DNA from 2 places in the Mammaliicoccus sp. Dog046 genome. Region 2 is predicted to be linked to the other one. Evidence: predicted binding sites of a transcription regulator. Region 2 holds the regulator's gene; the other holds the start of a gene.
What was found. Region 2 encodes Rex, which represses fermentation and respiration genes when NADH is low (regulators of the CRP and FNR family bind a similar motif). Its sites were predicted from a motif close to TTGTGAAATATTTCACAA; they were not measured.

Region 1 (4,446 bases), 1.0 Mb from region 2:
ACAACTGTGTCCGCACCAATTTTATTTAGAATTTTAGCATGATAATCATTTTGTGCCTTAGCAGTTACTTTCTTAACACCTAATTCTTTAAGTATTAAAGTCGTTAAAGTACTTGCTTGAATATTTTCGCCAATAGCAACGATGACATGATCAAAGTTTCTTATACCTAAACTTTTCATGACCGCTTCATCCGTCGTATCTGCAATAACTGCATGTGTAGCAATATCACTATATTCATTCACTCTAGCTTCATCAGCATCGATGGCCATTACATCCATATCTAGTGCATTTAACTCTCTAACGATGCTGCCTCCAAAACGACCTAATCCAATTACAACGTATTCCTTACTCATGATATGCCCCCATACATTAAATTGAGATTATTTTTTACCTTTAACATAGTCTGCATCAAATATAAATAACCTTAATAACAATATAAGCGATGGAACAAGTAAAAGTAAACCTAAAATAAATACAATAACAAGCATTAATGCCATTTGATCGTTAACTACTGCTTTGTTTATATTAATATACGGCGTTAATATATATGGCAATTTACTAATACCATAACCAAAGAACGCTGTTCCGAACTGTAGTAATATCATAATAAATGCAAATCCGTGTGCTTTTCTAAAGAATATCAGTGAAACTGAAATAATGAAGAATACGATACTTAAACCGAATAACCACCAAAAGCTCCCTACAGCATTATTAAAGTGGTCTTCATTATGTTGTCTCAGTGATAGGAATACAAATTGACAAATAATAATCATCGGTATAGCCCAGATTAAGAACCATTGTCTTAATAGTTTATATGCTTCAGCATCTTTTGCTTTGTGTGCATAATAAGTTAAAAATCCTGAAGATATATATAACACAGATATAATTGCTAAAAATACAACTGCCCATGCGTATGGACTTAACAATAAAGTTAACCAATCTAGATTTACACCTTTATGCGTTTCTTTAATATATCCACCTTCTGCAATCGTTAAAATTGTAGAAAGTGATGCAGGAATTAATAATCCTGTCGCACCATATAAAAACAACCACGATAATTTACTATCTTGCCCGTAATTTTCGAATGCATAGAAACTACCTCGAATTGTTAATAATATTAAAGCGACACTACCTGGAATTAATAATGTTGATCCAAAATAGTATGCGGAATCTGGAAAGAACCCTACAATTCCTACAAAGAAGAAAACAAAGAATACATTCGTAACTTCCCAAACAGGATTTAAATATCTAGAAATCAAATTATTAATAATATGATCTTGTTTTGTTAATTTTGCATGGAAAGCGAAGAATCCCGCGCCGAAATCAATCGCACCTATAATAATATACCCATACAAAAAGAGCCAAAGTACTGTTATACCTATATATTGATAATCCATTATACTTCACCCTTTCTGTTAGCTATCTTATTAACATCATCTGTCGCTTTGCTATGACTAAACATTCTTATAAGTACATAGCTTGCAGATACGCCTAAGATTAAATACAGTATCGCAAAAGCAATAAATACAAGTGCTAAACCATCTGCATGTGTTGCTGCTTGTGCCACTTTTAAATAACCTCTTAATATCCATGGTTGTCTACCCATTTCGGCCAAGAACCATCCAAATTCTATTGCCAACATCGCTAATGGTCCAGTCAGTACCGCTAAGTAAAGTAATGGTTTATTATATTGTGACCATTTTTTCGACCATTTCAAGACAACAAAGAGTGCTGATATGATGAAACAATATACACCGAAGAATACCATTAAATCAAAGAAGTAATGTATCACAAGTGGTGGTGTTTCGTCTGATTTAAACTCATTTAAACCTTTAACTTTCGTATTGAAGTTACTGTCTGATAAGAAACTTAAAGCGCCTGGGATTTTAATTGCCCCTTTAACTTCTTGTTTCTTCTCATCAACAACACCAAACAATACTAAATCAGCTTTAGATTCAGTTTCAAAGTGCCATTCCATTGCTGCTAATTTCTCTGGTTGTTCTTGATGTAAAAATTTTGCTGAAAGATCTCCAGCTAACATAGCAAGTAAACTCGCAATAAGACCAACTGTCATTGTAAGCTTAAGTGCTTTTTTATGATATTCTCTATCATCAATAAATTTATTTTTAATCAATCGGTAAGCAGCGATACTTGCTAAAATAAATGCTGCTGTCATAAAGGCTGTCGCAATGACATGGAATGATCGAATGCCAAACGATGGATTAAACATCGCAGCAATTGGATCAATGTTCATCAATTTCCCTTTTATAAAATCAAATCCACTCGGTGTATTCATAAATGAATTCACTGAAGTAATGAAAAATGCTGAGAAAGTTCCGCCAATGATTACCGGTAAAGTAATTAAGAAATGTGTCCATTTCCCTTTAAATCTATCCCAAGTATACAAATAGATACTTAAAAATATAGCTTCAAAGAAAAACGCAAATGTTTCCATAAATAATGGTAAAGCGATAACTTGACCACCTAATTGCATAAATGATGGCCATAATAATGATAATTGCAACCCGATAATTGTTCCTGTAACAACCCCGACTGCTACTGTAATCGTATAACCCTTAGACCAACGTTTCGCCATAGCAATGTACATAGGATTATCTTTTTTAATACCTATAAATTCAGCTATCGCAAACATTAAAGGAATACCAACACCAACTGTTGCAAATATGATGTGAAATCCTAAGGTCATTGCAGTCAGCAAACGACTAATAACTACTGCATCCATAATATTCCTCCATTCAACATTTGTGATTTATATCACAAATCAATTTCATTATACATCACTTTAACTATTAATCAAATGTTTTTCATTCACAAAAAGATGACAAATTAATGTCGACGTAAACCATAATCGTTGAACACAGCAATAAATCATTATATTATTGCTATATAAAGTTGAGGTGAATGAAAATGAACAATGTGATTATTTATACACAAGATCAATGTCCCCCTTGTCAATTTGTGAAACAATATTTTAATGAAAAGAATGTCGCATTTACAGAAAAGAATATTAAAAACCAAACTTTCAAAAGTGAATTAATAGATTTAGACAGTTTCTCAACACCAACTGTTCTGATAAACGACAAAGTATATTATCAAGTAGATATAGATGCATTTAATAAAGCACTGGGTATTGAATAATGCGTATTCAATTTCCAAGTGCGCGTATCAAAGTGTCGACGCACACTTTTAAGAGTCAACTTAAATCAAATTTGAAAGTTGTTCACATTTCTGATTTACATATCGGATATTATTCTGGTATTGAAGACTTACATCAGCTTGTGTTGCGCATTAACAAACTAGATGCTGATATTGTTTGTTTTACAGGAGATTGTTTTGATAATATCAAATTTGTACCTTTTGACCTTAACCTTGTTATACCTTTATTTAAGACAATCCAATCCAATTTTGGCAAGTTTTTTGTTCCTGGTAATCATGATTATGGTTCTGACGGTATTGAAACTGTTATACGTATTATGAAGCAATCTGATTTTCATGTATTAATCAATGAACACAAACTTGTCAAAACACCACAAGGCAACATTTTAATTCATGGTATAGATGATATTTGTTTCGGACGACCCAATTTCGAAAGTTCTTTTGAAGGTTATCTTCACAATGTCGATTATAGAATTTGCCTAATGCACGAACCTGACAAAGCACATTTAATAGATCCAAATATTAATTTGATATTATCTGGCCATACACATGGAGGACAAGTGAGGTTACCATTTTATGGTGCCATTTACACACCAGCTTTTGGTAAGTTGTATAAAAGTGGACTATATCATTTAAGAAAACAACAATATTTATACGTAAACAGAGGAATCGGTGTCACTCGCCTACCCATTAGAATATTTTGTTCTCCAGAAATAGCTGTTTTTAATATTAAAAATAAATATTAAAGAAAAAAGCGTTTATTACGAGATTTATATATCTCATAATAAACGCTTTTTAAAATTATGCTAATTCATTTACAAGAGCAACTACTTCTTCTTCGGTTGCACAATTAATTGCACGACTTGCTAACTCTTGCATTTCTTTTTGATCTAATTGTTTAATTTGTTTTCTTGCTTTTAAGATACTTGTTGCACTCATTGAGAACTCATCTAATCCTAAACCAAGTAACAACGGAATCGCTGTGTTGTCTCCAGCCATTTCACCACACATACCAGTCCATTTACCTTCTTTATGTGATGCTTCAATTACTTGCTTAACTAAGCGAAGAATTGCAGGATTATATGGTTGGTATAAGTATGAAACACGCTCTGACATACGGTCAGCAGCCATTGTGTATTGAATTAAATCGTTTGTACCGATACTAAAGAAATCAACTTCTTTAGCAAAGATATCTGCAAGTGCAGCTGTTGATGGAATTTCAACCATAATACCGATTTCGATATTATCATCTACTTTAACACCTTCAGA
Region 2 (4,446 bases):
TACCTAAAATAGTTCTAATATCTTTTTCAGGCATATGTGAATACTGATTCCAAACATAATCGAGGACGGTCAAGTTTGATTTGAACTCGGCTTGTTTTTGGTCGTAGTATCCAATTTGTAGATTTGTACCATATACGACTTCACCCGATAATGCTGGTAGCTTTTGTGCAATCGTTTGAATCAATGTCGATTTACCAATACCATTTGGACCGATAATGGCAATTCTATCGTGTCGCTTAACATCTAAATGGATTGGTGGGGTAATGCTATTTGTGTATCCGATTGATAAATTGTTTACTTTCATAACATCTTCACCAGTTGCACGATTGATTTCAAATGCAATTTGTGCACTTTTAGCATCTAAACGAGGTTTATCGATTCTTTCCATTCTTTCAAGCACTTTACGTCTACTTTTGGCCATGCCACTTGTTGAGGCACGTGTAATATTTTTTTCAACGAAAGTTTCTAATTTTTTAATTTCACTTTGTTGTCTTTCATATTCTGCCATTACTTTTTCGTAATGTGCGTCACGTTCTTTTAAGAATTTACTATAATTGCCGACATATTTTTTAACTGAACCTAATGCGACATCGTAGACTTGATTTACAATTTTATCTAAGAAGTATCTATCATGACTGATAATAACGATCGCGCCTTTAAAATGTGTTAAATAGTTTTCAAGCCATTCAGTCGTCTCCATATCTAAATGGTTGGTCGGTTCATCCAGTAGTAGCAAATCAGGATCACTTAACAACATGCGTGCCATAGATAATCTTGTTTTCTGACCACCGCTAAATGATTGGATCTTTCTATCAAAATCCGCTTCAGTAAAACTTAAACCAGTAAGTACAGTTTTTATTTTACTTTCATAATTATATCCATCCATTGATTCGTATTGATTGGATAATGATTCGTATTGCGCTAATTTTTCTTGATAATCATGACTATTATAATCTTCTGCATGATCACTCATCCAAGTCGTTAAACCTTGCAGCTTTCTCTCTATATTGATTACTGCTTCAAAAGGCTTTCTCATTTCATTCATAACCGTATCGTTGGAATCTAAAGTCATTTGTTGCGTTAAATATCCCATCGATACCTGTTTACCTTTAGATATATTCCCAGTATCGTAATTTTCGACACCGGCAATAATTTTCATCAATGTCGTTTTGCCAGCGCCATTTCTTCCGACGATAGCAATTCGTTCGCCAGTTTTGACTTCGAAGTCTACATCAGAAAATACAATGTCACCATCGAATGATTTTTCTAATTTATTTATTTGTAAAAGTATCATAGTTACACCTCTCTATTAGTTATTATTTTACATGAAAATACCGAATAGTTGTATGTAAATCATCTACAATATTTATATAGTTATTTTAAGCGAAGTTTGATATAATTAATCCAATAGATGTGAACACAATCACATTATTTTAGAGTAGAAAAGGTGAGGATTTTGGCAAAGAATGATGTGAAGATCCCTAAAGCAACTTTGAAACGTTTGCCATTGTATTATAGATTTGTGAGTACGTTGCATAATTCTGGAGTAGATCGTGTATCTTCAAAAGAATTAAGTGAAGGTCTTAAAATTGATTCAGCTACAATACGACGTGATTTTTCCTATTTCGGTGAATTAGGGAAAAAGGGCTACGGTTATAACATTAGCTATTTATTGAAGTTCTTCAGAACGACACTTGAGCAAGATGATATGACAAAAGTCGCAATCGTTGGTGTAGGTAATTTAGGTACGGCACTCGTGAATTATAACTTTACAGTTAATGATAGAATGCAGATTGTTGCAGCGTTTGATCAATCTGAAGATATCGTTGGGAAAATGGTCGGGAAATTAAATGTAGATAGTATGGATGACTTCGAGAAGATACTTGAAGATTTAGGTATAGAAGTGGTAATCTTAACAGTACCACAACGTGTTGCACAAACCGTTGCAAATCGTATAACTTCTGCAGGAATAACTGGAATATTGAATTTTACACCTCAAAGAATAAATGTACCTGATAAAGTACAGGTTCATCATATAGATTTAGGAATTGAATTACAATCTTTAATCTTCTTTATGAAGAATCAATAGGAGGGTATCAAATGGAAGCTTTAGTTTTTGTGAATACGCTTGGTATTTCTGGACCAGTTAGTTTGTTATTTATAGGGGTTGTTGCATTAATTATATTTGGACCAAAGAAATTACCTCAATTTGGTAGAGCGATGGGTTCAACTTTGAAAGAATTTAAAGATGCTACAGATGGGATGACAAACTTTGATGAGAAGAATAGTAAACCAGAAGAAAGCAAAGATAAAGAAGTTAAATAGAAATTTATTTAACAGATGTTCCCATTAATGTGGCGGGTTTCCTGCCACATTTTTTTAGATTGGAGGTAAGAATTTGAATAAGGACAATTTAACTATTGTTGAACATTTGGAAGAATTACGTGGACGAATGATGATCGTTGCTTACTTTCTAATAGGTGGGTTGTTAATTGGTTTCTTCCTTGCGAAGCCAACCATATACTATATAACAAACGATGACTTTACCCAAACATTAGAATTAAATGCATTTAGAATAACCGATCCACTTACAATATACATAGCAATGATTATTATCATCGCATTTATAATTGTATCTCCAGTAATTTTATATCAACTTTGGGCTTTCATTTCTCCTGGATTACATCCTAAAGAGCAGAAAGTGACGTTAAGTTATATCCCGTTTAGTTTGATATTATTTATTTGCGGCTTGTTGTTTTCATACTTTATTATATTTCCGTATTTAATATCTTTTACAATGAACTTAGCGGATGATATGGGAATTAAACAGACAATAGGGATTAAAGAGTATTTTAGTGAATTATTTAAATTTACAATACCATTCGGATTTGTATTCCAATTACCAATCTTGTTATTATTTTTAACAAGGTTAGGCATCGTGACACCGATGTTTCTAAAGAAAAATAGAAAATACGCATACTTCATATTATTAGTAGTCGCAGCATTAATCGCACCACCAGATTTTATGACGCATATGTTGTTTACGATTCCGATGATATTATTGTACGAAGTTAGTATTTTAATTTCGAAAATAGGCTATAAGAAATATTTAAAAGCTGAACAGAAATTAATGGAAGAAGAACTTGGAATGGATGTAGAAGAAACAACAGATCAAAAATAAGACCCAGCCATGTATGGATACCATATAACGTTGGGTTTTATTTTTTATGTTTGCAAGACTGGGGGAACGTGCAAATAAGAGCGTCGTTATTAGCAAGACTGGGCAAACGTGCAAATAAGAGCGTCGTTATTAGCAAGACTGGGCAAACGTGCAAATAAGAGCGTCGTTATTAGCAAGACTGGGCAAACGTGCAAATAAGAGCGTCGTTATTAGTAAGACTGGGTAAACGTGCAAATAAGGGTGTCTATATTAGCAAGACTAGGTGAACGTGCAAATAAGAGTGTCTATATTAGCAAGACTAGGTGAACGTGCAAATAAGAGGTGCCATATTAGCAAGACTGGGCTAACGTGCAAATAAGCAACTGCCAATACAATAAATTTCAATTTTCTAATATCTGTAATATAAAAGTAACTTGAAATTACTATTGTCATCATATACCATTATTCCTATCAAGATAATAAGGATAGGGGTTGTTTACGTGATTTGGATGATTATAAGTGGACTGATTGTCGGAATTCTACTTGGCTTCGTTATGCAAAGAACACGTTTTTGTTTAACTGGCGGATTTAGAGATATGTACGTACAAAAAAATAATAAAATGTTTTATGCACTTTTAATTGCTATTACTGTACAAAGTATAGGTCTATTTACGTTAGTTGGTTTAGGTGTGATTAAATTAGAAGCATCTACATTTCCACTTATCGGGACAATAATTGGTTCATTTGTATTTGGAATCGGGATTATTTTAGCCGGTGGTTGTGCTACGGGAACTTGGTACAGAGCTGGTGAAGGATTGATTGGTAGCTGGATTGCACTTGTATTATATGGTGTGACTGCAGCAATTATGAAGTCAGGACCGTTAAACCCGTTACAAGAAAGTATAAATTCATATACTGTAATGAATGCAAGTATGTCAGAAACATTAAATGTTCCTGTGTGGATATTAATCGGGATTTTAGTTATCGTGACTGTATATTTTGTAACGAAAACTTTGAAAAAACCTAAAGTGGCAATACCTCAATTAAAACAAAAATATACAGGTATTCGTCATATGTTATTTGAAAAGAGATATCATCCATTTGTTGCAGCAATCGCGGTAGGTGTCATTGCATTAATTGCTTGGCCAATGAGTGCTTCAACTGGAAGAATTGCAGGACTAGGAATAACAACACCTTCAGCAAATATCGTTCAATATTTAGTAACTGGAGATGTGTCTTTACTCAACTGGGGTGTATTCTTAGTATTAGGTATTTTTGTAGGTTCT

Region 1: a site for Rex is predicted at 2,764-2,781, ahead of P3U32_RS08755 (cytochrome ubiquinol oxidase subunit I). Genes of this name have one in related genera too.

The regions. Positions count from the first base shown of each region.
Region 1 covers NZ_CP120131.1:1,756,643-1,761,088, forward strand. The annotation lists gene P3U32_RS08745 (potassium channel family protein) at 1-353, opposite strand, end outside; gene P3U32_RS08750 (cytochrome d ubiquinol oxidase subunit II) at 381-1,397, opposite strand; gene P3U32_RS08755 (cytochrome ubiquinol oxidase subunit I) at 1,397-2,743, opposite strand; gene P3U32_RS08760 (glutaredoxin family protein) at 2,929-3,159, shown strand; gene P3U32_RS08765 (metallophosphoesterase) at 3,159-3,923, shown strand; gene ptsP (phosphoenolpyruvate--protein phosphotransferase) at 3,979-4,446, opposite strand, start outside.
Region 2 covers NZ_CP120131.1:758,466-762,911, forward strand. The annotation lists gene P3U32_RS03740 (ABC-F family ATP-binding cassette domain-containing protein) at 1-1,294, opposite strand, end outside; gene P3U32_RS03745 (redox-sensing transcriptional repressor Rex) at 1,457-2,089, shown strand; gene P3U32_RS03750 (twin-arginine translocase TatA/TatE family subunit) at 2,101-2,325, shown strand; gene tatC (twin-arginine translocase subunit TatC) at 2,399-3,181, shown strand; gene P3U32_RS03760 (YeeE/YedE family protein) at 3,661-4,446, shown strand, end outside.